One region of the Sphingomonas sp. LH128 genome, then DNA from elsewhere that is predicted to be linked to it. Evidence: riboswitches for the same ligand, from Rfam matches in the RefSeq annotation. Region 1 holds a riboswitch; each other region holds the start of a gene.
What was found. Region 1 has a riboswitch for cobalamin ahead of cobW (cobalamin biosynthesis protein CobW). Riboswitches for the same ligand answer to the same signal wherever they lie in the genome.

Region 1 (8,279 bases):
CGCGGGCACGCTGGCGGGCATCCTCGGCCTTGACGGTGGTGATGTCGGTATAGATGCCGACGGTGCCGCCTTCGGTCGTGCGCAGCTCGTTGATCTGGATCCAGCGGCCGTCGGCCAGCGCCTGCACGTGCGCGCCCTGCGCCCGCTGATGCTGCGCCATGCGGTCCTTGAGCCAGCGCTCGGGTGCCATGCGCGAGCCCATGGTGGCGCCGGTCTGCGCGAGGCGGCTGGCGAGTTCGGCGAATTCGGGCGCATCGCCCTGCACGCCTTCGAAATTGGGAAAGATCTTCAGGTAAGCGCGGTTGCACAGGACCATACGGTCTTCCGCATCGAACAGCGCGAAGCCGTCCGACAGCGATTCAATGGCATCGCGCAGCATCACGCGGGCGGCGGTGGCATCGCCATGAGCGGCGGCGAGCTGCGCATTGACCGTGTTGAGCCGCTCCAGCGCCACCTCCAGCGCGCCGGTGCGGTCGCGCACCATGGCGTCGAGCGAGATCGCCGTCTCGAACATCGAGAACGCCCCGCCCTGCATGTCGGTGGAGCGCTCCACGCGGTCCATCAGCGCGGCGTTGATCTTCTCCAGCTGCGCGATGCGGGCGCGCAGGCGGGCGGTTTCGGTGTCGCGGGTTTCGGGGTCAGTCAGGGCCATGATCGTCTCCCGACCTCACACCCCCTTCGCCATTGCGAGCGCAGCGAAGCAATCCAGGGCGGTTTGCGCGGCTCTGGATTGCCGCGCTACGCTCGCAATGACGAAGGTTGGGGTACATGGTTGTGCTTACGCCGGGACCGAACCTAGCACACCCGCCAGCGCGGCTTCGATGGCCGCGCGGTCCAGCCCCTTCTGGCCGATCACCACCAACTGCGTGCGGCGGGGCTCTTCGGCCTTCCAGGCGCGGTCGAAGAAGTGCTGGATGCGCGGGCCGACGCCCTGCAGGACGAGGCGGCTGGGCTTGCCCGCCAGCGCGACCATGCCCTTCACGCGCAGCACGTCGTGCGCGGCGATCTGTTCCTTCAGGCCTACCAGCAGCGCGTCGATATCGGCCACTTCGCCGCCGTTCAGGATGAAGGTGTCGAAGTCGTCATGGTCGTGATCGTCGTCGAGGCCGTCGATATGCGACTTGCGGCTGTCGAGGTCGTCCTCGGCCGCCGCGACGATGCCGAGCAGCGCGGCGATGTCGACCGCGCCGTGGTCCGCGCGCACGATCTTGACGCCGGGGCGCGTCTCGGCGGCGACGGTCTTCTCGACTTCGGCCAGCACGGCCGCATCGACGAGGTCGGTCTTGTTGAGCACCACCATGTCGGCGCAGCCCAACTGTTCCTCGAACAGTTCCTCGAGCGGGCTGTCGTGGTCGAGGTTGGGATCGGCGGCGCGGGCGGCGGCAAGTGCCTCTTCGTCCGTAGCGAAGCGACCGGCGGCGACGGCATCGGCGTCGATCAGGGCGATCACGCCGTCCACTGTCGCGCGGGTGCGGATGTCCGGCCACTGGAAGGCCTTGACCAGTGGCTTGGGCAGCGCGAGGCCCGACGTCTCGATGATGATGTGGTCGGGCGGGGTCTCGCGGTCGAGCAGCTTCTGCATCGTCGGCAGGAAGTCGTCGGCCACGGTGCAGCAGATACAGCCGTTGGCGAGTTCAAGGATATCGTCCTCGGGGCAGGCCTCGTCATTGCAGCCCTTGACCAGTTCGCTGTCGACGCCGACGTCGCCGAACTCGTTGATGACGAGGGCGAGGCGGCGGCCCTTGGCGTTCTGCAAAAGGTGGCGGATCAGCGTGGTCTTGCCCGCGCCGAGGAAGCCGGTGATGACGGTGGTGGGTACTTTGCTCAAGGGTCTCACTCCCGCGCCGGCGACTTCTCGCGGCGGGGCGTACCGGCGCTTTCGCGCCGGCGCGGGGCAGGGGCGACGGACAGGCGCGAAGACGCCCGGCGACCTGCTCCGCCGCGGCCCCGGGCCGCATGCGTGTCGTCGCTCAGACGGTGAACCGTGCCGCGGCCATCCCCTGGACCAAGGCAAGAGCGACCAGACGCCGGCAGGTCTCCTGGCTCGCGGGTCACAGCTTGATGCACGGCCTTCCCGAAGCCTCGCATGTCGCAGCGTCCGGCCTCAGTGGCTGCCCGTCCCGCTGGGGACAGGCGATGTGCATCGCGCTCGCCGCTTACAGTTGCAGGGACAGCTGCGGATTCGAACGGCGAACCGTTCCCACCGCCTTCCCTTTTAAGCCCCTTGCGGGGCACCGGCGCGATCTTGTTCCCGGCGGATACCGGGAGGCAGGGGTGGGCGCAAGTGTTGGTTTCAGCGTGCCGGAAGGATGCGGGCGCGGCATTCTCCGAAACCGATGGAAACGAAGCCGTCAGCGGCGGCGGTGGCGGTGATGGAGATTTCGTCGCCGTCCTCCAGGAACGTGCGGGTCTCGCCACTGGCCAAGGTGAGGGGCGACTTGCCGCCCTGCGACAATTCCATGAGGCTGCCGAAACCCTCTCGCTCGGGAGCGGAAATCGTGCCGGTGCCGAGCAGGTCGCCGGGCGTCAGGTTGCAGCCGTTGGATGCATGGTGCGCGACCATCTGGTTCACCGTCCAGTACATGTTGGTCGCCGGGCCGTGGCTGAGGCGATGGGGCGGAAGCCCGGCCTTGCGCATGGCCTGCGTGGTCAGGTGGACCTGCAGCATGACGCCCAGCGCGCCGTGGGCCTGATCATCCGCGTCAGACAGATAGGGCAGGGGCTGCGGGTCGCCTTCCGGTCGGGGCGGCTGGGCCGCGCGGAAGGGCGCGAGGGCTTCGGGCGTGACGACCCATGGCGAAATCGTCGAGTGGAAGTTCTTCGACAGGAACGGGCCGAGCGGCTGGTATTCCCACCCCTGCACATCGCGCGCGGACCAGTCGTTGAGCAGGCAAAAACCGGCGATATGCTGCGCAGCATCGGTGATCGGCACGGGCTCGCCGAGGTCGTTGCCGCTGCCGATCCAGACGCCCATCTCCAGTTCGTAGTCGAGCCTTGCAGTCGGCGCGAAGATCGGCGCATCGGCCTCGGGCGGCTTGCGCTGGCCGGTGGGTCGCACGACCGGTACGCCCGAGGGACGGATCGAGGACGCGCGGCCGTGATAGCCGATCGGCACGTGCTTGTAGTTGGGCAGCAGCGGGTTGTCCGGGCGGAACTGGCGGCCGATGTTGTTGGCGTGATGGATACCGACATAGAAGTCGGTGTAGTCGCCGATGCGCGTGGGCAGGTGCAGCATGCAGGCTTCGACCGGGTGCAGCATGGGCTCGATGACCGGCCGCCTGGCTTCGTCGCAGAGCAGGTCGGAGAGGGCATGGCGCAGGGCGCGGCGGTCTTGCGCGGGAATGGCCAGCAGGCGGGCCATGCTGGCGTCGCTGCAGATTTCTGTGAGGTTCAGCGGGATGAGTCGTGCCGCCGCCAGCGCGCCGAGGTCGAGGATCCGGTCGCCGATTGCCACGCCGATCCGAGTTCCCGGCGTTTCAGCCATCGAGAACACACCGAAGGCCAGGTTCTGGACCGGGAAATCGCGGTGGCCGTCGGCGCTTTCGACCCAGCTTTTGCGCGCAGGGTCATGGGTTTCGTCGATGGTCCACCAGTTCACAGGTCGCTCTCCATATTCTCTCGTCGTCCCGGACTTGATCCGGGACCGCTGGCCTTGAACAGTCCACCTTTCGATGAGCGCAGACCAGCAAGGTCGCATCTAAAGACCGCCAGCGGTCCCGGATCAAGTCCGGGACGACGATCTTCGTCAACCCATCGGCGGCTGGGGCACGTCCAGGCGCGCGATCAGGCCGCCTTCGGGCGCGGCGGCGAAGGAGAGCTGGCCGTCGAAGCGCGCCATCAGCCGGTGCGCGGTCGGGATGCCGAGGCCGAAGCCCTTGGTGTCCCGCGCCCGCGCCGCGTCGAGGCGGAAGAACGGGTCGAGGATCGCCTCGAAATAGGCGGAAGGGATGCCCGGCCCGGAATCGGCGATCTCGATGCGCCAGTGCCCTTCGTGGCGGATCACCGCGACCTGAGCCTCGCCGCCGAACTGGATGGCGTTCTCCACCAGCGCCGCCAGCGCCAGTTCCACCGGCTCGCGGAAGGTCCGGGCGAGGGTGGGGACGGAGGCGTCGAAGCGGGCGCGCGTCCCGTAAGGATGCAGCACGTGCGCAACCACTTCGGTGAGGTCCAGCGTCTCGGGCTCGGCGTCGAGATGCTGCGCGCGCAGGAAGCGCTGCAGCGAGGCGAGCAGGGCCTCCATCTCGTCCACGCTTGCAAGGATCACCCCGCCCAGTTCGGCATCGTCGATGAGTTCCGCCGCGACCTTCTGGCGCGAGAGCGGCGTGCGCAAGTCGTGGCTGATCGCCTCGAACGACCTGGCCTGATCCTGCAGCAGCCGCGCGATGCGCTCCTGCATGAGGTTCATGGAGTGTGCGAGCTGGCGCAAGTCCGGGGTGCCACCCTCGGCGATGACCACTTGCCGGCCCCGACCGATGGCGTCGGCGGCATCGCTCATGCGGCGCAGCGGGCGGGTCAGCACGTGCAGCGCGGCGAGGCCGATGGCGAGAAAGGCCACCGTCGTCGCAAGCGTCAGCACCGTCGCCCGCAGTGCTACCGGCCACATCGCGTTGATATCGCGCGAGCGGAAGTTGAGCCAGTGCCCGTCCGTCAGCCGGATCGCGCCGACGAGATCGCACTTGCCTCCCGGCGGTCCCTGCATGGCCAGCCGCAGCGAGCGCCCACCGAGCGAAGGCTCCCACTCGATGATGCGCCGCTCGATGCGGATAAGGGATTCGTCGGTCGTGGCGGTCGCCACGCTGGGCGCATTGCCGACGGCGGCGGCGAGGTGGCGCGTGCTCATGGTCGGCGCGGTCAGGCGCGGATCGGCGGAGTGGATGCGGTCGCTGACGACGAGCAGTTCGCCAATGCGGCGGGCGTGGTCCTCGTTCAGCGTCTGCCGGTCGATCGACTGGTAGAACACGAGGCTGGCAGCCAGTTGCAGCACGCCGAGCAGCATGAACACCAGTGCGACATAGACCGCGAAACGCGGCGCGAAGGGACGGGCCACCTCTTGATCCTCTCCTGCAGCATACCGCCCGGCCGCACGGTGCCGATATGCCTCTGCGGATTTTGCACACACCCGCCCGGCTCCCGCGTCAACTGGAGGAGGAGGTGTAGCAATGATTTGATACGCAATCGGACGGATGCGCAACGGTTGCCCGGAGGTAAGGAGCGCTTTTTGGCACCTGTTTTATCTGACAGGCATGGCCTGAAACCCGCCGCGCTAGTCTCTCTCCCGCAGCGCCGAGTCCCCGCGAACCAATCGCGGCGCGGGCGCGATAGGGGAGAGACCGATGATCCGTCACGTCGTGATGCTCAAGTTCAAGAAGGATGCCGATCCGGCCAAGATCGACCTCTTCATCGAGGAGGTGAAGAAATTGTCGCATCTCAACCGCGAGGTGCGTGACTACAGCCATGGCAAAGTCGTCCACACGCGCTTCCACTCGGGCGATTTCGACTTCGCCAACTGCTGCGACATCGACACTTACGAGGCCATGGAGCGCTACATGTCGCACTGGTCGCACTTGCGGATGACGCCGTTCCTGCCGGACATCCTCGAGAACATGATCTCGTTCGACTGGGAGATCGACTACCACGGACCCGAATTCGACGAGACGCTGGCCGCCGAGGAAGCCGAGCGCGAGAAGGCGCGCGTGCTCAGGGTGCACGAGGACCCGGCCAAGGCCTACGTCCCCGAAGTGCGCGGCCAGACGCGTGAGCGCGCGCGCGAGATGTGCGCGGCCGCCGGTGTCACGCTGTCGGAGGACGAGGAGGAGATCATCGGCTCGGTCTGGGCACCGAACCGGATCATGTTCGTCACTCCCGATGCCGGGACGGAAGTGCCGAAGGGCTCCGAAATCCGCATCGGCATCACCGGCGACTGGCTGACCGGCCCCGCCGTCCCCGGCGGCGATGCCCCCGCCTGGTAACGAGAGGAAGCCTCAAATGATCATTCTTGCCGGACACCTGAAGACCGCTCCCGAGCTCGTCGAAGACCTTGCCGCGACCTTGCGCGGGCTGGTCGAGCCGACGCTGAAGGAGGACGGGTGCCTCAACTACCACTTCGCCATCTATGATCCGGCAGCCGGGACGGTGCTGGTCTTCGAACGCTGGCGTGACGAGGCTGCACTGGCCACGCACCTTGCGCAACCGGCGGTGACGGCCGTGCTCGGCGGCTGGGCCGAACGCATCGACGTTTCCGGTGTGCGCAAGTTCGACGCCTCGAACGAGCGGGGCTTCATGGACTGACGGGGCGTCCCCTCGCTTCGTCATTGCGAGCGCAGCGAAGCAATCCAGAGCGGCGTAGTGCTGCCCTGGATTGCTTCGCTGCGCTCGCAATGACGAGTGAGAAGACCTCAGCCCCGGCTGTCGCCCGGCCAGGTCTTCTGCGCGGCCCATTCCTCGACGCCGAGGCGGCCGAGTTGCTGTTCAACCGTGCGTGCCATCGCAGAGCCTTCCGGCGAACGGCAGCCCATGTTGTACGTGAGCGCGGTGCGGCGGCTGTCCGCGCCGATCCACTCGATGGTCACGCTCGACATGTCGGTGGCGGCCTCGGTACAGGCGTGGGCACGCTCCTCGCCGGTCTGCGGACGCATCGGCGCGAGGGCGCGGCGCACGTCCTCGTACGTCGCGCGGCCGACCGAATGGGCGCGCTGGCCCAGCACGGCGGTATGCCGCTCGCCGGTGAAGTCCACGCGTCCGGCGGGCGTCACGGCCACCTTGTACACCGGGCAGAACCCGAAGCACGGACCGCGCGATATGCGCAATTCCTCCCCCGCCGGAGCGGGGGAGGAGGCGGCGCCGGGCCGCACGCGGGGGGCGCAGCTTAACAGCAGCCCGGCGCCCAGTACGATGCCGCAGAGGAGTGGTCCACGCATCGTCCTGTCCTTACCAGCCAATGGTCACGGAGCCGCGCAGCGCGAGATCGACCCGGCCGTGGCGATCCTCGGCCGAGAGTTCGCCGCCCATCGTGAAGCCCGAGGAGCCGCCGATCGCACGCAGGCGCGCGAACCAGCCGCTCGTCGCGCCGTCGCCTTCCAGCGTGAAGTTGTCCCCGCCCTCGAAGTGCGCGGTGGTCGAGCCGATGCCGCCATTGACGATCTCGCGCCAGCCGCCCTCGGTTTCCATGCGGAACCAGTTCTCGTCCCGTGCCTTCATGCCGAGGAAGTCGATGCCCACGGTCATGCTCGGGTTCACCGCCAGTTCGTCGCTGGTGCGCGAGGCGACGGTGAGGTTCAGCTTCTCGCCGCCGGTCTCGGAGTAGCCGTCTTCCTTCAGGCGGACGTAGTCGACCGTCACGCCCGGACGGAAGAAGAAGAACTGCGAGCCGCCCTCGATCGCCGCGCCGCCCGCGAAAGTGACGAACTTGCCGTCCCACTTGGCGTCCATGGTGCGGCGCACGGTTTCCGAACCGATGGCGCCGTAGAAGTTGCGCTCGCCGTCGAACTTGGCCGTGCCGACCGAGCCGCGTGCAAAGGCGCTGACCGGGCCGAACTTGGCGCGCCAGTGCGCCGCCAGTTCGAATGCGTCCGAGTTCACGTCGGTCAGTGCGCCGTTCTTGTGGTTGTTGTTGAGGTAGGCGACGGTGCCGCCGAACTTGCCGAGGCCGGTGCGGTACTCGGCGGTCGCCGACCATGCATAGCCATTCAGCTTGTAGGCGGCGGTGTTGCCGGCCTTCCGGTCGCTGCCCCATATCGCCATGTTGAGCGTGGTGGAGAAGCGGCCGCTCGCGGTGATCGGTCCCTGCGGGTCCTGCATCTGGCGGGCGAGGGCGCGGGTGCCCAGGCTGATGCCCTCGAAGCCGCCGCCCGCGTGGTCGGGCAGCATCTGGCCCACGGCCGAACGGAAAGCATCGCCGTTGGTCAGGCCGAGGAAGACCTGCTCGATCTTGTCGTCCTTGGCCAGCTGCTTGAACACCGCGTCATAAGCGGCCGCGCCCGAGCGGTTGAGGCCAAGTTCGCTGACCGTGCGGCGCGAGACGTCGACGACGATGGTGTTGGCCGCCGCGTCCTTGTCCAGTTCCGCCTTGAACATGAAGGGAACGAGGTCGGTGTTGGTGGCCAGCTTGTCGCGGCCGGTCAGGCTGCCTGCGGTCAGGACCTGGTAGGAGCCCTCGGCGGTCGAGACGTCGGCCAGGCGGATAGCCAGCTTGGAGCCTTCCGCGAAGGTGGCGTTACCCGATACGGTGTAGGACGAACCGGCACCCGCCGTCTTGTCGAGCGTGACGAGGACCATGCCGG
Region 2 (8,279 bases), on a different contig from region 1:
GCCCACACCTTCACCGGGCACCTGACACGCGGCTCGGGCACCGGCATGGCCGATCTGCGCGCAGGTCTTCGCCGCCGAGTGCTGGTGCGCGAACTGGTTGAAGGCGGTCCAGCGCTCGCTCTGGCCATCGTGCCACAGGCCGGGGCAGGCGGGGGTGGTGCGGCCCTCGGGCGCCACGGCCAGCATCTCCGTGACCACCAGACCGGCACCGCCCAGCGCGCGCGAACCGTAGTGGACCGAATGGAAGTCGTTGGCATAGCCGTCCGCATCGGCGGAATAAGTCAACATCGCCGGGATCACCACCCGGTTGGGCACCGTCATCCCGCGCAGGGTATAGGGCGTGAACATCGGCTGCACCGGCACGTTGCGGCCTTCGTTGCCTGCCCAGAACCAGCGCTCCAGCCCTTCCAGCCAGGCGGCGTCGCGCAGGCGCAGGTTCTCGTGGCTGACGCGCTGCGAGCGGGTCATCAGCGAATAGGCGAACTGCGGCAGGTCGAAGCCGAGGTAACGGTCCAGCGTCTCGAACCACTCGGTCGAATTGCGGGCCGAGTTCTGGATCTTGAGTACCTCGACATGGCGCTCCTCCTGATATTCGGCGAGCGCGGCGGCCAGTTCCTCGCGCCCCGTGATGCCGGGGCGGTCCAGCACTTGCGCCAACTTGATCGCGTCTTCCAGCGCCAGCTTGGTGCCCGAACCGATCGAGAAGTGCGCGGTGTGCGCGGCATCCCCAAGCAGCACGACGTTGTCGAACGACCACTGCTTGCAGATCACGCGGCGGAAGTTGATCCACGCTGCCGAACCGCGCAAGTGCGTGGCGTTGGAGATCAGCGGGTGACCGTCCAGATGGCGCGCGAAGATTGTCTCGCAGAGCGCGATCGAATCGGCCTGCTCCATCGCGTCGAGGCCAAGGCCGGTCCACGTTTCGGGCGAGCATTCGACGATGAAGGTCGAATGCGTCTCGTCGAAGCGGTAGGCGTGCGCCCAGATCCAGCCTGCGTGAGTCTTCTCGAAGATGAAGGCGAAGGCGTCGAACAGCTTGGTGGTGCCCAGCCAGGAGAACTTGTTGGTCTTGGTCTGGATATCGACGCCGAACTTCTCTTCGTTGGCGGTGCGCACCATCGAATTGATGCCGTCCGCCGCCACGATCAGGTCGAAGTCCGCGAACTGCGAGAGGTCCGCGTCGAACTGCGTCTCGAAGTGCATCACGACGCCCAGCTCGCCCGCGCGGGCCTGCAGGATCTGCAGCAGGTGCTTGCGGCCGATGCCGATGAAGCCGTGGCCGGAGGAACTGACGGTGTTCTCGCCCACGGTGACGTCCACGTCGTCCCAGTGCGCGAAGCTATCGACGATGGTGGCGGCGCTGACCGGGTCGTTCGCCTGCAGGTTCACCAACGTCTGGTCGGAGAACACCACGCCCCAGCCGAAGGTGTCGCCCTCGCGGTTGCGTTCGAAGACGTGGACCTCATGCGCAGGGTCGCGCAGCTTCATCGAGATCGCGAAGTAGATACCGGCAGGTCCGCCGCCGAGGCACGCAATACGCATGGATGTCTCTCCTGAATTGCTTCATGCCTAAACTAATATGGTTGCACGTGCAAGTTGTTTGAGCAGGGAGATCCGGCGAGCGCTACCTGCCGTTTCGCCTGCCGAATATCTCGGGCAGCGCGGCCAGCGGCAGCACGCAGAACAGCCATAGCATCGCGCCGATGAGGGCTGTCTCGGCGCCCGCTATCGATGCGGCGCAAGCCAGCGCGAGCAATATGGCGCCGCCTGTCCGCCATGCGTGGGCGCGGTCCTGCGACTTCGCCCGCCGGATCGCGTGAAATCCCGCCGCAACCAGCAGCAGCGAAAGGAACGTTGCCGCGATCATGGGTTCACCTGCGCGTTCGTACGGCGCGTCACCCTCGCGGCCGCGATCCACAGGACGATGCCGATTGCGGTAGCGGTGAGGTCCGCTCCGGCCCGTATCCCGCCGCCCCTTGGCAGCGTCGTCGTGAGCGGGAGGTTCGCCAGCGCGCTCGTTACCGGGAGCGACAGGCACAGCAGGGCGGCGAGCTGCAGTTGTTCGCCCCATGCCCGGCCCCAGGGGCGTAGACCGGCATGGATCAGGGATGCCAGCCAGGCCAGGAAGTAGACCGAGGCCGCCATGGCGCGCCTGTCGTCCATGCCCGGGGCCAGCAGCCGTTCGCCGTGGAGATAGGCCGCGCAGGCGATCACGTTACCGGCTACGGCGGCGACGGTGATCCGGCTCGCCATGGCCTGAAACGGCGACATCGTCTTGCGGGCGCGCTTTTCGGTGAACAGGATCAGTCCTGCCGCGACCATCGCGGCGCTGGCAAGGCCGGTGAGGAAATAGAGCCACCGCGCGGCCGCGCCGCCCCACTCGATGAAGTGCAGCCCGGCAAGGAACGCCTGCGTCTCCCTTGCGGGTGAGCGCTTCACCAGCACGCGCAGCAGCTTGCCGTCGGAGCCTGCGAAGTCCACGCGGTCGGGGAAGTTGGCGATGCGGTCGTCGCGCTGGCGCCAGATCTCGACCACGGCATCGGCGCGGTCGGGCTGGCTGACATAGATGTTCACGGCAGGTCCGCCTCCCCATGCCCGTTCGGCGCGGGGCAACAGCGCGGCCAGATCGACGGTGCGGCGGGGCGCGCCCGGCGGCCGGTCGCCGTCGATGCCGCGGTCGATGTAGAGCGATTGCGCGGCGGCGGTCTGGTAGGCTTTCACATCGCCGCCGTTCAGCATGGCGACCCCGGCGGGAATGTAGGCGTAATAGATCAGGACGAGGCCGGTATAGGCCATCATGACGTGGAACGGCAGCGGCAGCACGGAGAGCACGTTGTGCGCGTCCATCCACGCCCGCTGGCGCGAGGCCTCGGGGCGGAAGATGAAGAAATCCCGGAATATCCGCTTGTGGATGATCACGCCGCTGATCGAGGCGGCGAGCATGGCGAGGCCCGCCGCACCGACGATCAGGAAGCCCAGCTGGCTGGACTTGCGATCGATCCCCAGCGTGTAGTGATAGCGCATGAAGAAGAACCCCGCGTCCATGTCGCGCGGGATGCGGGCGCCGGTCTGCGGGTCGAGCCGGTGCGTGGTGGCCTTGCCCGCGCGGTCGGTCCAGACGAGGCGGAGCACCTGCTCGCGCGGGGTGGGGATGACGATGCGCCACTGCCGTGCATCGGGCGCGACGCGGGTGAGGTACGCGCGGCCCATTCGCACCGCATGGGTGCGGTCGATGGTGACGGGAGAGCGCAGTTCGGGCGTCGTCCAGAGATTGATCTCGGTGTAGAACACCGCCAGCGATCCCGTCAGCAGGACGCCGAACAGCACCCAGCCCAGCAGCAGCCCGCACCAGGTATGAAGCCAGCCCATCGACTGGCGCAGGGTGTCCTTCATCGCCCCAGCCCCAGCAGCAGGCCCATGGGCAGCGCCGTGCCCACGAGCAGTTCGCACCAGATGCGCGTGACGCTGCGGACCGCGAAGGCCCGCAGGATCACCGCGACGAACACCATGAAGGCAAGGCAGGTGGCGAGGATGTTCGCGTCCACGCCGTCCATCGGCAGCACGCGCACGGCTGCGCCGATCCACGCGTAGCACAGCGCGTAGGCGCCGACGGTGGCCGCCAGCACGCGCGCGGCGATCGCGCGCCAGTTCGGCTCTCGCCCTGGCTTCGGCCTCCCCGCCACGGTCAGAACCGCTGCTCGAAGGTGACCGCGACGCTGCGCGGCTCACCCAGGACCCACTGCGAGGTGGAGTAGCTGTTCTGGACGTAGATCCTGTCGAAGACGTTGCGCAAGTTGAGCGTCACGCTCGTCTTCTCGGCAAGGTCGTAGCGGGCCGAAGCATCGACCAGCGTATAGGCCGGGATGAGCCGGGTATTGGCGGCGTCGGAGTATCGCTTGCCGACATACCGCAGGCCCGCGTCCAGATGCAGCGGCTGCACCGGCCGCCATGACAGCCACAGGTTGGCCGCCTTTTCCGCGACGCCGATGGGCATGTTGCCGTCCCGGCTGACCAGCGCGGTGCCGACCAGTTCGTCGAAGTCGTCGTACCGCGCGTTCAGGATCGTGCCGTTGGCGAGCACGCTGAAGTCCTTCGTCACCGCCAGTCCGAACGAGGCCTCGACGCCGTAGGAAGATTGCTGTCCGACCTGCACCGACACCGTGGGATCGTTGGCGGATCGGGTCAGGATCTTCTTCTTGACGATGCGATAGCCTGACAGCGTGAACTCGCCGCGTCCGTCCAGGAAAGTCGCTTTGACCCCGGCCTCCCACTGGCGCCCGGTGGAAACGTCAAAGCTGGTCTGCGCCAGTGTCGCCGTGAGGAACGCCGTCACCGGGTCCGCCGCCGCCGAATACTGCGCATAGAGCGAGATCGTGTCGCTGGGGTTGTAGACCAGCCCCGTGCGCCAGCTGGTGCTCGGGTAGCGGGCGGTGTAGTCCGCCGCCGGATCGAGGGCATCGTGCCGCTCGGTCTTCGGGCGATCGTAGCGCAGCCCCGTCACCAGCGAGAGCCGGTCGGACAGCGAGAGCCGGCTTTCGCCGAACAGCGCCCATTGCTGCACATCGGTCTTGTACTTGTAGCGGGTGCCGAATGTGCCGTCGAGGAACGTGCCCGGCGTATAGTCGTAAGGATCGACGAGGTCGAAGCGGCTGTTGGGCGAACTGTCGGTGCGCAGCAGCGAGCCGGTGTTGTACTCGCCGCCCAGGCTCAGGCGGTGGTCCATGCCCAGCAGCGTATGATCGAACACCGCGTTGAAGCGGTCGCCCCACTGCTTCGTCTTGTAGACAATCTCCAGATAGCTCGAGCGGCGGATCTGGTCGCCGGACCAGGCATAGCCCTCGGCATTGCGCCAGTGCTTGAAGCCGGTGAGGTAGTAGGCGACGTTGGTGATCGTCACCCCCTCGGCCGGTGTCCATTCGGCCTTGGCCTGGGTCCAGGCATCGTCGAAACGCAGCGAGCGGTCGGCGATGTTGTAGTTCTTCTTGCGGATGTCCCGCACCAGCTTGCCGTCTCGCAGCGGAGTGCCGTACCAGATCGTCGGGTCGAGGTCGGCGCGGTCGTGCGTCAGCGTCAGCACGAGGTCGTCGCGCGCCTGCCAGCGCAGCGCCGCCGAAAGCGCAAGACTGCGCGATTGCCCGCGCTCCATCCACCCGTCCGAACGGTTGTAGCTGAGATCGACGCGGTACGAGAGCCTGTCTCCGATCGGCCCGCCGATCCCGCCCGCCGCCGCATAAGTATCGAATGAACCGCCGCTGAGACGGACCTCGCCTTCGAACTGCTCGGTATTGGGCTTCTTGCGCACGACGTTGATCGCGCCGCCGATGCCGCCCTCTCCATAGAGGACCGACGCCGCACCGCGCAGGACCTCGATCCGCTCGGCCATCCACGGGTCGGCGGGGAAGGTCTGCGTGGTCGTCGTGTAGACGCGCATCCCGTCGTAGAGCTGCATCACCGAGGTGTAGCCGGTGAACCCGCGCGAACTCAGCGAGTAACCGAAGGCCGAGCTGTTGTTGATGAGCCCCGGTGCGCGCGCGGCTGCGGCAACCACGGTGCGGTCGCCCAGGCTGCGGATCATCTCCCTGGTGATGACGTCGACGCTGGCCGGCGTCTGCATCGGCGTGAGGCCGAGGCGGCTGGAGGCGTCGGCCTGCTGGCCGAGTTGCAGGACACCCGCCTTGCGCGCGGTGACGACGATGTTGCCCGCATCCGTGTTATTGGCATTCTCCGGCGCCGTCTCGGCGGCTTCCTGCGCCTCAGCCGAAGTCGCGGACATGCCAAGCATGCAGAATGACGCGCCCGAAGCAATCAGGCCGGAAAGAAGCGATCTCGTATTCATGTTGTAACCCCCGTTGCGTTTCCCAGTCGAACGGACAGGTTCCCGCGAGAGGGGTGTCCCCCCGCACGGGTGCAGCGGCGGAATCCGGGCGCGAACGAGCGACCGGCGAAACCCACCGTTGCGGCCTGGCCGCAAGTTCGTCGCTCAGACGGAGTACACCGTGCCGCGGCCATCCCCTGGACCAAGGCAAGAGCGACCGGACGCTGGCAGGTCTCCTGGCTTACGGGTCGTCACGCGATGCACGGCCTTCCCAGGCCTCGCAGGAGTTAGCGTCCGGCCCAGTGGCTGCGGCAGGGCACATTGGCCTGCCGCGATATGCATCGCGCTCACCGCTTACAGTTGCAGGGACAGCCTCGGCTTCGAGGGGTAGCCCCTCTCACCGCGTTCCCTTTTAAGCCCCTTTCGGAAGGCACCAACGCGATCGTGTCCCCCTTTTCGGAGGGACGGGCGGGGGATTATTCGCTGCGCGCACGATTTGCAAGCCGTTCGCGTGGGGCCTTCCGAAAGCCCGTCCTGCGAGTTTTCGGTTGCAACCTTGCTTTTCATTTTGGGCAACCCGTGCAATTTGCGGTGCCGATGACTGATCCACGACTCACCCTGATGGAAGCCATAGCCACGCGAAAGTTCGTGACGGCGCGTTACAACGGCAACACGATCACGCTTGCCCCGCACATGCTGTTCGAAAGGCACGGCGATCTTGTCGTCAGTGCCATGAACCCCGCGAAGGCACGCCGCAGCGACGAGGAGCCGGGTCTCGGCCAGTTCAAGCTGGCGGGCCTCTCGTCGATGGAACTGCTGAACGAGCACTTCGAGCCTCTGCCCTCCTACGACGGTACGCCCCCGCGCAGCGACGATTCCCTGATCCTTTCGGTCTGATCGCCCGATATCGCCAAGGTGATCGGCGGGTAGCTTCTAAAGTGTGCCCCATGTCTTCATGATCCCCTCCGAACGCCGCGCGATGACGCGGCACGGGATGAGGGAGAAGACATGCAGGCGCAGGACATCGTCGCAGCGGCAAGCGAACGGACCGGATTGAGCGACTTCGGCGATCCCGCGATCCTCGAAGGGCTTGGCGTGTTGCTGAAGTCCTACGAGGACGAAGCCAGATTCACCGAAGCGGGCATGGCGCGATCGGTCGATGCACTGGTGGCCGCGATGGCGAACCGGATGCGCGTGGAGGACTGGCTGGCGCGCCACCCCGAACTTCTGGAGCGCCCGGTCGAGAAGCCGCTGTTTGTCTTCGGCCTTCCGCGTACCGGCACCACGCTGGCGATCAACCTGCTGGAAGCCGACCCGGCGCGCCGCGCGTTCCTGCGCTGGGAAGCGTTCGATTCGGTGCCGCCGCCGCTGGTGCAGGAACTTCACGCCGGTCCCCGTCACGATGCCTGCCAGACGCGAACGCTGCAGGGGCTGAAGTACGCGCCGCAGATCGCCGCGATCCATTACGAGGAGGCCGACAGCCCGACCGAGTGCCAGTTCGCCATGGCGCCGTCGTTCTGCGCGCAGCTCTACGATTCCCAGGCGGACATTCCGGGCTACCACCGCTGGTTCCTGGACGAGGCCGACTACGCGCCCGCCTTCCGCTACGAAAAGCGGCTGCTGCAGCTGCTTCAGGCCAATGCCCCGGGGCGCTGGACGCTCAAGAACCCCTGGCACCCGTTGTTCCTCGATGCCCTGACGGCCGAGTTTCCTGACGCGCAACTGGTCATGACGCACCGCGATCCGGTCGAAGTGCTGGGCTCGGCCTGCAGCCTCGTCAAGGAAGTGCGGCGGATGTACAGCGATCAGGTCGATCTTCGGGCCATCGGAGAGAATCTGTTGGAGACGTTCGACCTGATGATCGCGCGGTCGAACGCCTTTCGTGCGAAGCACGGGCACGATGCGATCTTCGACGTGCAGTATCGCGATCTGGTGCGCGACCCGCTCGCCACGGCGCAGGGCATCTACGAAAGGTTCGACGAGCCTTTCACGCCGCAAGCCCGCGCAGCCATGGAAGCCTACCTGGCTGCAAACCCCAAGGGCAAGCACGGCAAGCACGAATATGACCTGGCCGAATTCGGCCTCAGCCGCGAAGGCGTCCGCGAGCACTTTCGCGACTATATCGAGCAGTACGAGATCGCGGTGCGGGCGTGATCGATACGGGTGAAGGCATCGTCACCTGACCCTGCTTCGTCATCCCCGCGAAGGCGGGGACCCATCTGACGATCGTGCAACAGGCGCCGTCAGGAGATGGGTTCCCACTTCACGGTAATGACGGTGATATGTTGGAGACGGATGCGCGTAGGCTGCGCAACTGCGTGGGCGACTGGCCGAACCAGCGCCTGCAGCTGCGGGAGAATACTGCCTGTTCCGCGAACCCCAGCTTCTCGGAAATGCCGCGGAAATCGATACCGGTCTGCTGCAGGTAGTACAGCGCCAGATCGCGGCGGACATCGTCCTTGAC
Region 3 (8,279 bases), on a different contig from region 1:
AAGGGCGCGGTGGAAGTCGGCCGCTCGCGCCTGACTGCGGCGCAGGCCGCCCTTGAAGCGGCGCAAGTCACCGCGCAGGACACCGGATCGCGCCTCGCCCGGTTCGAGAGCGTATGGCGTCGTTCGGGCGGCCGCGCGCCCTCGCTCAACGAGATCGAGCGTGCCCGTGCCGATGCCCGCCGCGCGGACCTTGGCGTAGAGGCGGCGCGCGCCGAAGTGAAGGCCGCGCAGATACAGTTCAAGGAAGACGAGACGCGCAAGGCCGGAGCCGAAGTGCGCGCTCCGTTCTCGGGCATACTGACCATGCGCCATGCGCAACCAGGGCAGATGATCGGCGATCACCAGCCGCTCTTCACGATCGCGCAGGGCATCGCCCCGCTGACGATCGAGGTGCCGCTCGACACCCACAGGGCAGAGCCGATCAAGGCGGGAACGCTCGCGAATATCCGGCTCGATACCCTGCCCGACGCGCCGCAATCGGCCACGCTGACGCTGATGCGCGTATCTCCGCCGCCGCAGACCACACCGCCGCTCGCCGTCTTCACGATCGAAAAGCCCGGCCCGCAGGTCCGTCCCGGCATGAAGGCCACCGTCGAGATCGAACTGCCCGAACGGCAGAACGTGCTGCTGGTCCCCAATGCCGCGCTGGAATTCGAGCCGGGCGCGCGCGGTCCGCAGCGGCGCGAGCGCATCTTCGTGCTCGACGGGGGCGAGCCGCGCCGGGTCTACGTCACCGTCGGCGCCAGCGACGGGAAGCGCACCGAAGTCTTCGCGAACGACCTCAAACCCGGCGATCGCGCGATCATCGGTTGGCGGGACGCGACGGCCGGAGGCGGCCAGTCAGGCGGATGAAAGGTTCCTCCTGCAACAATTGCCGCGTCCGTGCGTATGGGCATTCGACGGAAAATCCGAGGCAACAAGGGTAAGCAGCATTCTGAACGACGACGCGCAGATGTCGCGCCGCACGGCCATGGGGCTGATGGCGGCGCTCGCAGCGGCAAGCGCCCTGCCTGACGGGGTGAAGGCCGCGACGGGCGGGCGTCTCGGTACGCCCGAGCCGTTTTCGTGGGATCGCCTGGTGGCACAGGCCCGCGATCTCGCCCGCAAGCCTTATGCGCCGATCGCCGAATCCACGCGCGCAGCCGCCGACTACGATGCGGCCGGGAAGCTGACTTACGGCGATGCCCCGATGGTTGCGGGCAACGTGCGGCTGTTCCCCGCCGTGCGCGGCACCGCGCCCAAACCAGTGACGATCGCGGTGGTCGAGGGCGGGCAGGCGCGCGCGATCGTCGATACCAGCGATCTGTTCGTCGGCGGTCACAACACCGACGCCGTGGGCTTCCGCGTCATGGACGCGACCGGCCGCAGCGACTGGCTGGCATTTCAGGGCGCGAGCTATTTCCGCTCCTCCGGCGACCGCGACCAGTATGGCCTCTCGGCGCGCGCCATCGCCATCGACACCGGCCTTGCCACCGGCGAGGAGTTTCCCGACTTCACCCGCTTCTGGATCGAGCAGACCGGCGCCGACAGCGTGCGCATCCATGCCCTGCTCGACGGGCCGAGCCTTGCCGGGGCCTACGCCTTCGATTGCCGCAAGACGGCGAACGGGGTGACGCAGGACGTCACTGCGGCGCTGTTCCTGCGCAAGGACGTCAAGCAACTGGGCCTCGGCGCTGCTTCGAGCATGTTCTGGTACGATCAGTCGAGCCCCGCCCGCGCGCGCGGCGACTGGCGGCCGGAAATCCACGATTCGGACGGCCTCGCGATCTGGTCGGGCAATGGCGAGCGGGTCTGGCGGCCGCTGGAAAATCCCGCGGTGGCGCGGCTTCATGCGCTGCGTTCGGATTCGCCAAAGGGCTTCGGCCTGCTCCAGCGTGATCAGGCTTTCGATCACTATCAGGACGACGGCGTATTCTACGACCGTCGCCCCTCGCTCTGGGTCGAGCCCAAGGGAGACTGGGGCGCGGGCGCGGTCGGCCTCTACGAAATGCCGACGAACAGTGAGACGCTCGACAATATCGCGCTGTTCTGGCGCGCGGACCGTCCGGCGAAGGCCGGGCAGCGCCGCGATTTCGCCTATCGACTGACCTGGACGTCCAAGGACCCGACCATCGATGGCGGCTCACGCTGCGTCGATGTCTTCGAAGGCCCCGGCGGCAGTCCGGGTTCGCCGCCGCTGGAAGGCGTGCGCAAGTTCGTGTTCGACTTCTCCGGTCCCGCGCTGGCGGGCCTCGACCGGACCAGCGGCGTCACGCCCGATACCGACCTGCCCAAGGCTGCGGTGGTCTCCTCCGTCGCCTATCCGGTGGCGCGCTCGGACGGGCGCTGGAGGGCGATGATCGACGTGCGATCCGCCGCCCTGACCCAGCCCCAGTTCCGTCTTTTCCTCAAGCGCGGCAACTCCGCGCTCAGTGAGACCGTTATCAAGGCCATTGAAACGTGAGTGCGACGCCGATGAACCATTCGCCGATGCTTCCGGCCGAATCGCCCATGGCGATGCCGATCCAGAACTTGTGGGGCAATCCGCCCGGCGCACGCGAGGTGAAAACCGCGCCGCACGGGATGCTGGTCAAGCGCCTGCTGCTGCTCGCGCTCACCGCCGCCATCGGCCTCGCCGCATCGAGCACGGTGCGCATGGAACTCTCGCGCGACGGGCTCGACTGGGTCGAAGCGCTGCTGCTGGTGTTCTTCGTGCCGCTGTTCTGCTGGATCTCGTTCGGCTTCGTTACCGCGACGATGGGCTTCCTCAAGCTCATCACCGGCGAGCATCCCGGCTTCACCGCGCTGCCAAGCCCGGCCTCCAGCCTGCGCCACAAGACCGCCGTGCTGATGCCGGTCTACAACGAGGGCGTCGAGGAAGTCTTCGCCCGCGTACGTGCCATGGCCTACTCGATCGCCGAAGCCGGCGGCGCGCCGTGGATCGACTTCTTCGTCCTCAGCGATTCCAACCCCTTCCACGGCAAGCGCGAGGAAGCCGCCTGGCACGAACTGGCCGACCACGCGCCGATCAAGATCTACTACCGCCGCCGCGAGAAGAACATCGCGCGCAAGCCCGGCAACATCGCCGAATGGGTGAAGCGTTTCGGCGGCGCTTACGAGAACATGCTGATCCTCGACGCCGACTCGATGATGAGCGGCGAGACGATCGTGGGCATGGCCTCGATCATGGAGGAGCGTCCCTCGATCGGCCTGCTCCAGACGGTGCCGATGATCACCAACGCGCGAACCCTGTTCCAGCGCTGGATGCAGTTCGCGAGCGAGGCCTATGGCCCGATCGCGAGCGCCGGGCTGCTGTGGTGGTCGGGGTCGGAGGCCAACTTCTGGGGCCATAACGCGATCGTGCGTACCCGCGCCTTCGCCGAGGCCTGCGGTCTTCCTGAGCTTCCCGGCAAGGCTCCGTTCGGCGGCCATATCCTCAGCCACGACATGCTCGAATCCGCCCTGCTGCGCCGCCGTGGCTGGGCCGTCCACATGGTCATGATCGGCGGTTCCTACGAGGAATTCCCGCCCACGATTATCGACATGGCGATCCGCGACCGGCGCTGGATGCAGGGCAACCTGCAGCACCTGCAGCTCCTCGGCGCCTCGGGCCTGCACTGGGCGAGCCGCCTGCACCTGCTGATTGGCGCCTCGGCCTACCTCACCTCGCCGGGCTGGCTGCTGCTGATCCTGACGATGATCGGCCAGGTCGCGACGCATGGCGATGGCGGCTTCGTCACCCTCGCCCCGCCGAGCGTGCTGGCATTGACGGTGATGCTGCTGTTCGGCCCGAAGATCATGGGCCTGATCTGGGTCCTGGCCGACGGCGAGCGGCGCCGCAGCTTCGGCGGCGGCTTCGCGGCCGTGCGCTCGGTCCTGCTGGAGACGGTACTGGCGATGCTGCTCGCACCGATCACCATGATGACACAGACCAAGGCGCTGCTCGGGCTGCTGCTGGGCATCTCGGCGGGCTGGAACACCCAGACCCGCGATGCCCGCCGCATCACCGTGCGCGAAGTCCTGCCCGACTTGCGTGAGCATCTGCTGCTCGGCGCGGGCCTGACGGCGACGGCGTTCCTCGACATGACGACGGCGATCTGGCTCTCGCCGATCATCGTCGGCCTGTTCCTCTCGCCCTGGCTTATCAGCCTGTCTTCGAGCGAGAACCTCGGCGACAAGGCGGACGCGGCGAAGGTCTTCCGAGTGCCCGAACCCGGCATCGTCGAGGCCAGCGAAGATCCGCGCAAGGACCCCGACCTCCCCAAAGGTCAGTCGCTGGTCGAAGCCTGAACGAAAAACCGCGCCGCCGCTTCGGGAGCGGACGGGAAGTATGCGTGCATGTAGCTCGCGGTGAGCGAGCCGACGCGATAGAGCGCTTCCCCGTCCCGCCCGTCCGGCGTGCTGGCGCGAGCCTCCGGTACGAGCCCGGTTTCCAGCCGCGAATAATGGAACGTGTGCCCGCGCAAGGTCCCTCCCGGCAGCGCGATGTGCTGCATGCCGAGGGCGGCGAAACGCCGCTGCATCGCGGCGTGCCCCTCCAGCAATCCGAGCAGATCGGCCCGATTGCCCTCTACGTCCGTGAGCGATGCGCAAGCGTAGAGCATCCCCCCGCACTCGGCGAGAATCGGCTTCCCCGCCGCATGGTGCGCACGGATGGCATCGAGCATCGGCGCATTCGCGGCAAGCGTCTGCAGATACAGTTCCGGGTAGCCTCCGGGGAGCCAGATCGCCTCGCAATCGGGCAATCGCGCGTCATGAAGCGGTGAGAAGAAGGCGAGCTGCGCGCCTGCCCGTTCCAGCCATCGCAAGTTGGCGTGGTAGATGAAGGCGAAAGCCTCGTCCCGCGCGATGGCGATGCGCAGACCCGCCAGATTGGGGCTTTCCTCCGGGACCTCGGGCGCCGGGAAGCTCACCGGCGGCGGCAGGTCCAGCACGGCATCAGGCAGCAGGCTCGCCGCCCGATCCAGTCGCGCGTCGAGATCCACGACCTCGGCTGCCTGCACCAGCCCGAGGTGGCGTTCGGGCAGCGTCACTCCGGCCTCGCGCGGGAAAGTGCCCAGCCACTTCACCGACGCAGGCACGCCCTGCTCCAGCAATTCCGCGTGCCGCGCGCTGCCGACGCGGTTGGCGATCACCGCATGGACCTCCAGCCCCGGCCGGTAGGTCGCGAGGCCGTGGACCAGGGCGCCGAACGTCTGCGCCATCGCCGATCCATCAACCACCGCCAGCACCGGGAAGCCGAAGCGTTCGGCGAGGTCGGCGGCGCTGGGGTCACCGTCGAACAGGCCCATCGCGCCTTCGACGAGGATCAGGTCGGCCTCGCGCGCCGCTTCGTGCAGGAGGGCGCGGCACTGCGCCTCTCCGCACATGAACAGGTCGAGCTGAAGGACCGGCGCGCCGCTCGCGACTTCGAGCACCATGGGGTCGAGGAAGTCCGGTCCAACCTTGAAAACGTGCACTTTTCTGCCCGCATTGCGGTGCGTTCGGGCCAATGCCGCAGTCACGAGCGTCTTGCCCTGACCCGAGGACGGGGCGCTTACCAGGTACGCCGGGCAGGCGGGGGCATCGTCTTGGCGCGGAGTGTCCATCGATCCCGCACCTATGGTTTCCGGCAGGTCGGCGCAAGCATTGGCCTCTTGCGCGGCGCCCCGGCGCACGATACTTGCCGCGCCGCGACAGGTTCCCCGCGAGGGGATTGAAAGGGAACGCGGGTGAGATACCCGGGCTGCCCCTGCAACTGTAAGCGGAGAGCCGTTCTGCCACATGCCATTGGGGGTGCAAGCCCCTGAGAAGGCGGCCGAAATCGGCGATGACCCGTGAGCCAGGAGACCTGCCCGTCGCCGTCGTTCTTCGACCGGACAGGGTGTGCCGGACGAACGGGGGAAGTGCATTCCTCGCGCAACGACAGCCATCGTTCCGGCGGCCTGAGGGGGCTTGCGGGAGGTGTTGCGCTGCCTGTCCGCGCCCACTGTCCCAATATCCTTCACCGGCCGACGGAGCACCGTCGTTCGCATGAAGGAATACAAGTGAAACAATATCTTATCATTACCACCGCCGCTATCGCACTGCTCGCTTCGGCCTCTCCGGCATTCGCCGACACAGCGGCACCCAACGATACCACAACGGCACCTGGCGATACCGACGGCGACACTCGGCAAGATGACAACATCGTCGTCGGCGCGCTTCGCACCCCCGTCGCGATCGAGCGCGTCTCCGCCACCGTGACCGTGCTGGGCGAGCCCGCGATCGTCGCCCTGCAACCCATCGCCCTGACCGATGCCCTGCTGCGCACCCCCGGCGTCTCGATGTCGCGCAACGGCGGCTACGGCACCACCACCTCGCTGCGCATCCGCGGCGCCGATGCGGGCGAGACCGTCATGGTGATCGACGGCATGCGCCTGTCCGACCCCTCGGCGACGGCGGGCGGCTACGGCTTCTCCAACCTGCTGCTCGACGACGTCGACCGGATCGAGATCCTGCGCGGGCCGCAGTCGATCCTGTGGGGCAGCGACGCGACCGGCGGTGTCGTCAACGTGCGCACCCGCCGCCCGACCGAGCGGCTCGAAGGCAGCTTCGCCGTTGAGGCGGGAACCCATGACAACGTCTCCGCCCGCGCGGGCGTGGGCGGCACCTCGGACCTCATCGACTGGCGCCTCTCCGCCTCGCGTTTCACCACCGACGGTATCTCCGCCCGCGCGAACGGGACCGAGGCCGACGGTTTCCAGCGCAGCGCCGCCAGCGGCACCGTCACGGTGCGCGTCGCCCCCGGCGTCAGCCTCGACTTGCGCGGCTACTGGGCCGACGGGAAGAACGATTTCGACGGCACTTCAGGCGACACCCTCGCTTATGGCACCACGAAGGAATGGTCCGGCTACGCGGGCCTCAACTTCGCGCTGCTGGACGGCAAGCTGGTCAACCGCGTCGCGGTGCTGCAGAACGTCACCGACCGGGAGAACTTCGACCCCACCCGCTCGATCCGCGCGATCACCTTCGACGCGCACGGCCGCCTGCGCCGCTACGAGTACCAGGGCACCTACACCTTCAGCGACGCGATCCAGGCCGTGTTCGGCGCCGAGCGCGAGGAGCAGCGGATGACCACCGCCTCGCCGACGAACTCCGCCACGCCCTATACGCTGACGCCCTACTCGGTGGACATGGACAGCCTTTACGCCGAACTGCGCGTGAGCCCGGTCAAGGGCCTCACCCTCGACGGCGGCGCGCGCTACGATCACCAGTCGCGCTTCGGCGGGCAGACCGTGTGGAGCGCGGGCGCGGCCTATACCCCCAACGGAGGCGCCACGGTGCTGCGCGCCAGCTATGACGAGGGTTTCAAAGCCCCCTCGCTCTACCAGATGTACAGCGCCTACGGCACCGCCGACCTCGCCCCGCAGAAGGCGAAGGGCTGGGAAGTGGGCGCCGAGCAGAACTTCGGCGAGGCCCTGCGCCTCTCCGCAACCTGGTTCCAGCGCGACACCGACAACCTGATCGACTTCGCCTACTGCCCGACCAGTGGAACGCTGCCCGCCGCGTGCTACATCCCCGGCACCACGACCACGCGCTTCGGCTACTACGCCAACGTCAAGACGGCCAAGGCCAGCGGCCTGGAACTCGCCGCGTCGGCGAAGCTGGGCGTGCTGTTTGCCGAGGGCAACTACAGCTGGACCCGCGCCGAGGACCGCACCGAGGGTTCGTCCACCTACGGCCGCCAGCTGCAGCGCGTACCGCGCCACATGGCCAATGCCGAAGCGGGCATCGACCTGCCGCAAGGGCTTCGCGCCAGCGTCGCGGCGCGCTACTCGGGCGAGACCTTCAACGCCGCCACCGGCACCGCGAAGCTGGACGACTACTGGCTGATCGACTTTCGCGCGCAAGTGCGGATCAAGGAGAACCTGATGCTGCAAGGCCGCGTCGAGAACCTGACCGACAAGGACTACCAGACGGCGGCGGGTTATTCCGCACTGGGACGGACGGTCTACGTCGGCGTGCGCAGCCGGTTCTGATGACAAGGAAGGCCCAACCCGAAAAGGCCCACCCCCAGCCCCTCCCGCAAGCGGGAGGGGAGGACCTGCCGGCCGGAACGCGACCGCCTGTGATTGTATCGTCGTCATTCCCGCGAAGGCGGGAACCCATCTCCGGACTTCGCCTCTTGCGACGGCATCAGATGGGTCCCCGCCTTCGCGGGGATGACGGACAGTTTTTCAACCACAGCGGGGTGGGCCTCACCACCAATACCAAGGTGACACCCCCATGCTGACCCCCGTACCTCCCGGCCCTTCGGTGGTCGTCTGCAACACCTGCCG
Region 4 (4,932 bases), on a different contig from region 1:
GATCGGATTGCCGTCCTCGTCGACTTCCTCCGAGTTGTCCTCGCCGGAATCGTCATCGTCCTTGAAGGAAGGCCCAGCGGTGGCAGCGGAAATCTCGCCGTCGCCATCGCCCTCACCATTTTCGGCCAGATTTTCGGGCTGCGGCTCCTTGGAGAGCATCGCGTCGAGATCGAGAATCTCGCGAAGCTGCATGTCGCCGTTGTTGAGCGCTTCGGACCAGCCGATGATCGCGTGGAAGGTCATGGGGCTTTCGCAAAGCCCCATGATCATCATGTCGCGGCCGGCTTCGATGCGCTTGGCGATGGCAGCCTCGCCCTCGCGGCTGAGCATCTCGGCGGCGCCCATCTCCTGCAGGTACATGCGCACCGGGTCGTCGGAACGGGCGAGCGTGTCCGCCTTGCGGGTCTCGCCGGGGCGGCGCCGGGAATTGCCTTCGTCGAACCCGGTATCCGAACCGGAATCGTCATCGCCGCCATCGACGGCTTCCACGCCGTCTTCCTGCTCACCGTCCTCATCGTCATCATCGTCGTTCTCGACGATCTTGACGCCCATTTCCGAGATCGCGGCCATGATGTCCTCAATCTGATCGGTGGTCATCTGGTCCTGCGGCAGCGCGGCATTCAACTCCTTGACCGTGATGACGCCCTGGCTTTTGGCGCGCGCGATGAACCGCTGGACCGAACCCTTGTCCAGGTCGAGAAGAGGAGAGTCGTTGTCGCCGCTGCGATCGTCGTTAGTCATGCAATCCGTTGTCGTTATTGGCCTTTTCATGACGATGGTGACGCCAGGACAAGGCTAGGTTCTCAGATCATCAGCCTGATGATGCCGGTGAAGGGCGGCCTACAGGCAGGGATGAACCACTTCAGGTCTAAGGTTCAAGCAATGCGGCCGGACATCGGTTCCAGGAGGAAGCTGGTCCGCCCGCATGCTGCACGTTCGAATCAAGGAAACACGTCCCTCGTCCCGCAGTCGGCCTGTCGAAGGCAGCTTTGATCAAGGCCTTCGACATAAGCCGCTCGATGTCCGTCGCCGATCGCGATGCGATCGAGGAAAGCCCGAGATGAGGCCATGACCTCCTGCGGCAGCCATGGCCAGATCAGTCAGCGCTGGACCAGATTCACGGCCGACGCCTTGCCCCGGCGATCGATCTCGATTTCGAATTCGAGTTGATCGCCTTCCGAAAGGCCATGCAGACCGGAGCGCTCGACGGCGCTGATATGCACGAACGCATCGGGCTGGCCGTCATCGCGGACGATGAAGCCGAAGCCCTTCATGCTATTGAAGAACTTGACGGTGCCGGTGGCCTTCTCGCCAGTGGACTGATTCTGAACAGGTGCGGCACTTCGCTCGCGACGTTCGGCAACGATGACCTCTCCCACGATGGTCAGTTCGGAAGCGGAAATCTTGCCGCCTCGCTCGACCAGCTGGAATTCCAGCTGCTGACCTTCCGCCAGCGTTTCGAGGCCGGCGGACTGCACGGCGCTGATGTGCACGAATGCATCGTCGCCGCCGCCTTCAAGCTGGATGAAGCCGAAACCCTTGTCGGGGTTGAAGAACTTGACCGTCCCACGGCCCTGACCGACAACCTGGCCCGGGCCGCCGCGCGAACCGCCACCGCCACCGCCAAAACCGCCGCCTCGCGATCCGCCGAAGCCGCCACGCTGGCCGCCACCGAAGCGGTCACCACCGCCAAAGCGATCGTTGCCGCCGCCCCAACGATCATCGCCGCCGCCGAACCGGTCGCGACCTTGGCCGCGATTTCCCCTGTCGAATGTCATCTTTTAAGTACCTTAAGCTAAGTCCGAGAAACCTATCCTCGCGAGTGAACGTAGCACGCAAGGCCGCAGAACCCGTTTCAGGGTGCAGGATGAAAGGCGATAGCAGCGCAACGACGTCTTGGCGACCAGAGTTCTGCGATCGGCTGCGATGCATGGCACGGAGGCGACTTTAGCACAGCGATGACCGAAATTTCACGCAATTCGACAATCGATCCGGCCGTCGCCGACCCTTGCCAGGCGCTCGGAAGCAAATTTTGCTCCCCGGAGCGGCCCGTCAGCCCTGGCATCGCTAGTCGGGAGTTCAGGATACAGGCCGTACCTGGACGCCATACAGACAGGCTTGTGCCGTGAAACCGTTTGAGATAGCGCGCCATATCTGCCCTTCATTGGTGCAGACAAGATCGCGCTGGTGCCTCGAAAGAGGCTTAAAAGGGAACACGGTGAGAAGGCATGCCCTTCGAATCCGAGGCTGTCCCTGCAACTGTAAGCGGTGAGCGCGATGCATATGTGCGGTGGGACAAAGGTTCCTGCCGCCAGTCACTGGGCCGGACGCTGCAACATGCGAGGCCTGGGAAGGCCTTGCATCGTCGCATTGACCCGTGAGCCAGGAGACCTGCCTGCGTCTGGTCGCTCATGCCGTGGTCCAGGGGGTGGCCAAGGCCCGGAATCATTCCGTTCGAGCGACGAACCAGCGGTGGAGGCCGCATCGGTTCGCGCAGACGGTCGCCCGCGGCGTCCGACCGCCGGCGCGCGTCGACCGTCTTGATGGCGGCAAGCCTCCCACCCAGTCGCAGGCGTCGGGGGGAATGATGATGAATTTGATGAAAAGCGCTGCGCTGGTGCGCATCGTGGCAGGTACCGCAATGGCGCTGGCGACGATGCCCGCCTGCGCCGAAGAGGCACCCGCCGGCGGCGCGGATGGCGGTTCCGGCGAAATCGTGGTGTTCGGACGCGGCGAGGCCAAGATCGGCACCGCCCATGCCGCCAGCGAGGGCAGCGTCGGCGGTTCCGACCTGCTGGTCCGTCCGCTTCTGCGGGTCGCCGAACTGCTTGAGGCGGTGCCCGGCATGGTAGCGGCGCAGCATTCGGGCAGCGGCAAGGCCAACCAGTACTTCCTGCGCGGCTTCAACCTCGATCACGGCACCGACTTCACGACTTATATAGATGGCGTGCAGATGAACCTGCGCAGCCACGGGCATGGCCAAGGCTATCTCGATCTCAACGGCCTGATCCCCGAGATCGTCGCCCGCGAAGATTTCCGCAAGGGGCCGTACCGCGCAGATGGCGGCGACTTCGCACTGGCCGGCGCGGCCTACATGACGACCATCGATGGGTTCGACCGCCCGTGGATCTCGGTAGAGGGGGGATCGTACAAGTCGGGGCGGCTGGCCGCCGGTGGCACCATCAAGGATGTGGCGGGTGGCAGTCTCACGCTGGTGGGGCAGGCCAAGCGCTATGATGGTCCCTGGCAGGAGGCCGAGCATCTGCGGCATTACTCCGGCTTTGCGAAGTACATCGCGTCCGCTGGCGAAGGCACCGTCGAAGCATCGCTCCACGCCTACCACGCCACTTGGCGGCCGACCGAGCAGATCCCCGAGCGGATCATCGGCAGTGCGCTGTGCCCTGACGAATTCTGCTCCCCCGATCCTTCGGCGCGTGGCCGCACAACGCGCTTCGTCGGCAACGTCGCGGTGCGACAGCCGAACTGGAGCGCTAATGTCTATGCCCAGTACTACGACTGGAACATGTATTCGAACCCAACTTATGCCGATCCGGACGGCACCAGCGCGCAGATCGACCAGTTCGACAAGCGCTGGGTCGTGGGTATCACCGCGCGCAAGCAATGGGCTGTGGGCTCGACGCTGCAACTGAGCATGGGCACTGAAAACCGCTACGATCACATCGGCAACGTCGGGGTGAATCGCACCGAGACCCGCGCCTTTTTGTCCTCGCTGGGTCGATACCACGTCGAGGAACTGTCCGGCGCGCTCTTTGGCGAAGCGACCTGGAAGCCGGTGCCCGGCCTCAGGCTAACCGGAGGCCTGCGAGGCGATTACTACCACTACGCCGTTCGCGCGCGCGACGCCATGGCGACCGAACTGGGAACCGGCAGCGGACACGATTCGATCGTCTCACCCAAGGTATCGGCAGCCTATGAGATCGTCCCGCAGTTCGAAGTCTATGCCAACTGGGGCCGCGGCTTCCATTCCAACGACGTGCGCGGTGCGGTGAACGTGGAATCGCCCGTGCCCGTTCTGGTGCGCGGCACCGGCAAGGAACTGGGCGGGCGCCTGCAACTGGGCACCGTCTCACTGACCGCGACGTACTGGTGGCTCGACGTGGGCAGCGAACTGCGCTTCGTCGGCGATTCCAACGCGGTGGAGCCGACCGGCGCCAGCAAGCGTCATGGCTACGAGGTGGTCGGGTTCTGGCGCCCGCTGCCGTGGCTGGCGCTCGATGGCAGCTATGTCGCCAGCCACTCGCGCTACGACAACGGAGATCGCATTCCCAACGCGGTCGAGAACGCGGTCTCCGCCGGCGCGGCGATCGTGCTCGATCCGTGGGAGGCGAGCGTGCGCGTCCGGCATCTCGGCCCCTACCCGCTGATCGAGGACAACTCGCTGCGCGACAAAGGCAGCACGATCGTAAAAGCCCGCGCCGCATGGAAGGGCCGCAAGATCGAGATCTACGGCGAAGTGCTGAACATCTTCGACAGCCACGACAAGGACATCGCGTACTACTACGAGTCCTACATCCCGGCGTTCGACACCAATGGCCCGGTCGAGGGACGTCTCAGCCGCGTGATCGAACCACGCACGTTCAAGATCGGCGCACGCTACACGTTCTGATCACCAGCACGGCCTGTCCCGTCATTCGACGGGACAGGCCGTCGGTTGCCGCTTATCCGGGCCATGATCCGGGGATGCGTTCTACGCTTCGTGTACATCTACACCGTACCGCAGGAAGCGACGAGCGAGACCATAAGCGACATTGAGGCCTGTCTTGCGGCTGGCGGCGCATGCAGGGTTGGAAGAAAGGCCGATCAGGCTGAATGTGCACTCACCATCTCGGAAGCGCTGCGCGCATCAAAGGTTCGGCCCAGGTCAGCGAGCTTCACAGCACCCAGCCGGGCGACCAGCAAAGCCTCCGCCTC

Region 2: linked by a shared signal. The riboswitch ahead of LH128_RS22125 (TonB-dependent receptor) and the one ahead of cobW (cobalamin biosynthesis protein CobW) in region 1 are both predicted to bind cobalamin.
Region 3: linked by a shared signal. The riboswitch ahead of LH128_RS11685 (TonB-dependent receptor) and the one ahead of cobW (cobalamin biosynthesis protein CobW) in region 1 are both predicted to bind cobalamin.
Region 4: linked by a shared signal. The riboswitch ahead of LH128_RS29265 (TonB-dependent receptor) and the one ahead of cobW (cobalamin biosynthesis protein CobW) in region 1 are both predicted to bind cobalamin.

The regions. Positions count from the first base shown of each region.
Region 1 covers NZ_ALVC01000176.1:20,533-28,811, reverse strand. Annotated here, with positions in the region: gene LH128_RS14990 (PAS-domain containing protein) at 1-652, opposite strand, end outside; gene cobW (cobalamin biosynthesis protein CobW) at 779-1,828, opposite strand; cobalamin riboswitch at 2,013-2,254, opposite strand; gene fahA (fumarylacetoacetase) at 2,294-3,598, opposite strand; gene LH128_RS14975 (sensor histidine kinase) at 3,746-5,047, opposite strand; gene LH128_RS14970 (Dabb family protein) at 5,334-5,969, shown strand; gene LH128_RS14965 (putative quinol monooxygenase) at 5,986-6,288, shown strand; gene LH128_RS14960 (DUF6438 domain-containing protein) at 6,396-6,917, opposite strand; gene LH128_RS14955 (autotransporter outer membrane beta-barrel domain-containing protein) at 6,928-8,279, opposite strand, start outside.
Region 2 covers NZ_ALVC01000307.1:3,691-11,969, forward strand. Annotated here, with positions in the region: gene LH128_RS22105 (bifunctional salicylyl-CoA 5-hydroxylase/oxidoreductase) at 1-1,542, opposite strand, end outside; gene LH128_RS22110 (hypothetical protein) at 1,625-1,867, opposite strand; gene LH128_RS22115 (PepSY-associated TM helix domain-containing protein) at 1,864-3,393, opposite strand; gene LH128_RS22120 (hypothetical protein) at 3,390-3,683, opposite strand; gene LH128_RS22125 (TonB-dependent receptor) at 3,686-5,773, opposite strand; cobalamin riboswitch at 6,025-6,266, opposite strand; gene LH128_RS22130 (hypothetical protein) at 6,413-6,712, shown strand; gene LH128_RS22135 (sulfotransferase family protein) at 6,824-7,969, shown strand; gene LH128_RS22140 (AraC family transcriptional regulator) at 8,079-8,279, opposite strand, start outside.
Region 3 covers NZ_ALVC01000137.1:1,771-10,049, forward strand. Annotated here, with positions in the region: gene LH128_RS11665 (efflux RND transporter periplasmic adaptor subunit) at 1-852, shown strand, start outside; gene LH128_RS11670 (glucan biosynthesis protein) at 953-2,443, shown strand; gene mdoH (glucans biosynthesis glucosyltransferase MdoH) at 2,455-4,269, shown strand; gene LH128_RS11680 (cobyrinate a,c-diamide synthase) at 4,248-5,567, opposite strand; cobalamin riboswitch at 5,640-5,831, shown strand; gene LH128_RS11685 (TonB-dependent receptor) at 6,006-7,979, shown strand; gene LH128_RS11690 (DUF1636 domain-containing protein) at 8,227-8,279, shown strand, end outside.
Region 4 covers NZ_ALVC01000502.1:358-5,289, forward strand. Annotated here, with positions in the region: partial or broken gene LH128_RS29255 (RNA polymerase sigma factor region1.1 domain-containing protein) at 1-741, opposite strand, end outside; gene LH128_RS29260 (cold-shock protein) at 1,101-1,778, opposite strand; cobalamin riboswitch at 2,169-2,413, shown strand; gene LH128_RS29265 (TonB-dependent receptor) at 2,585-4,627, shown strand.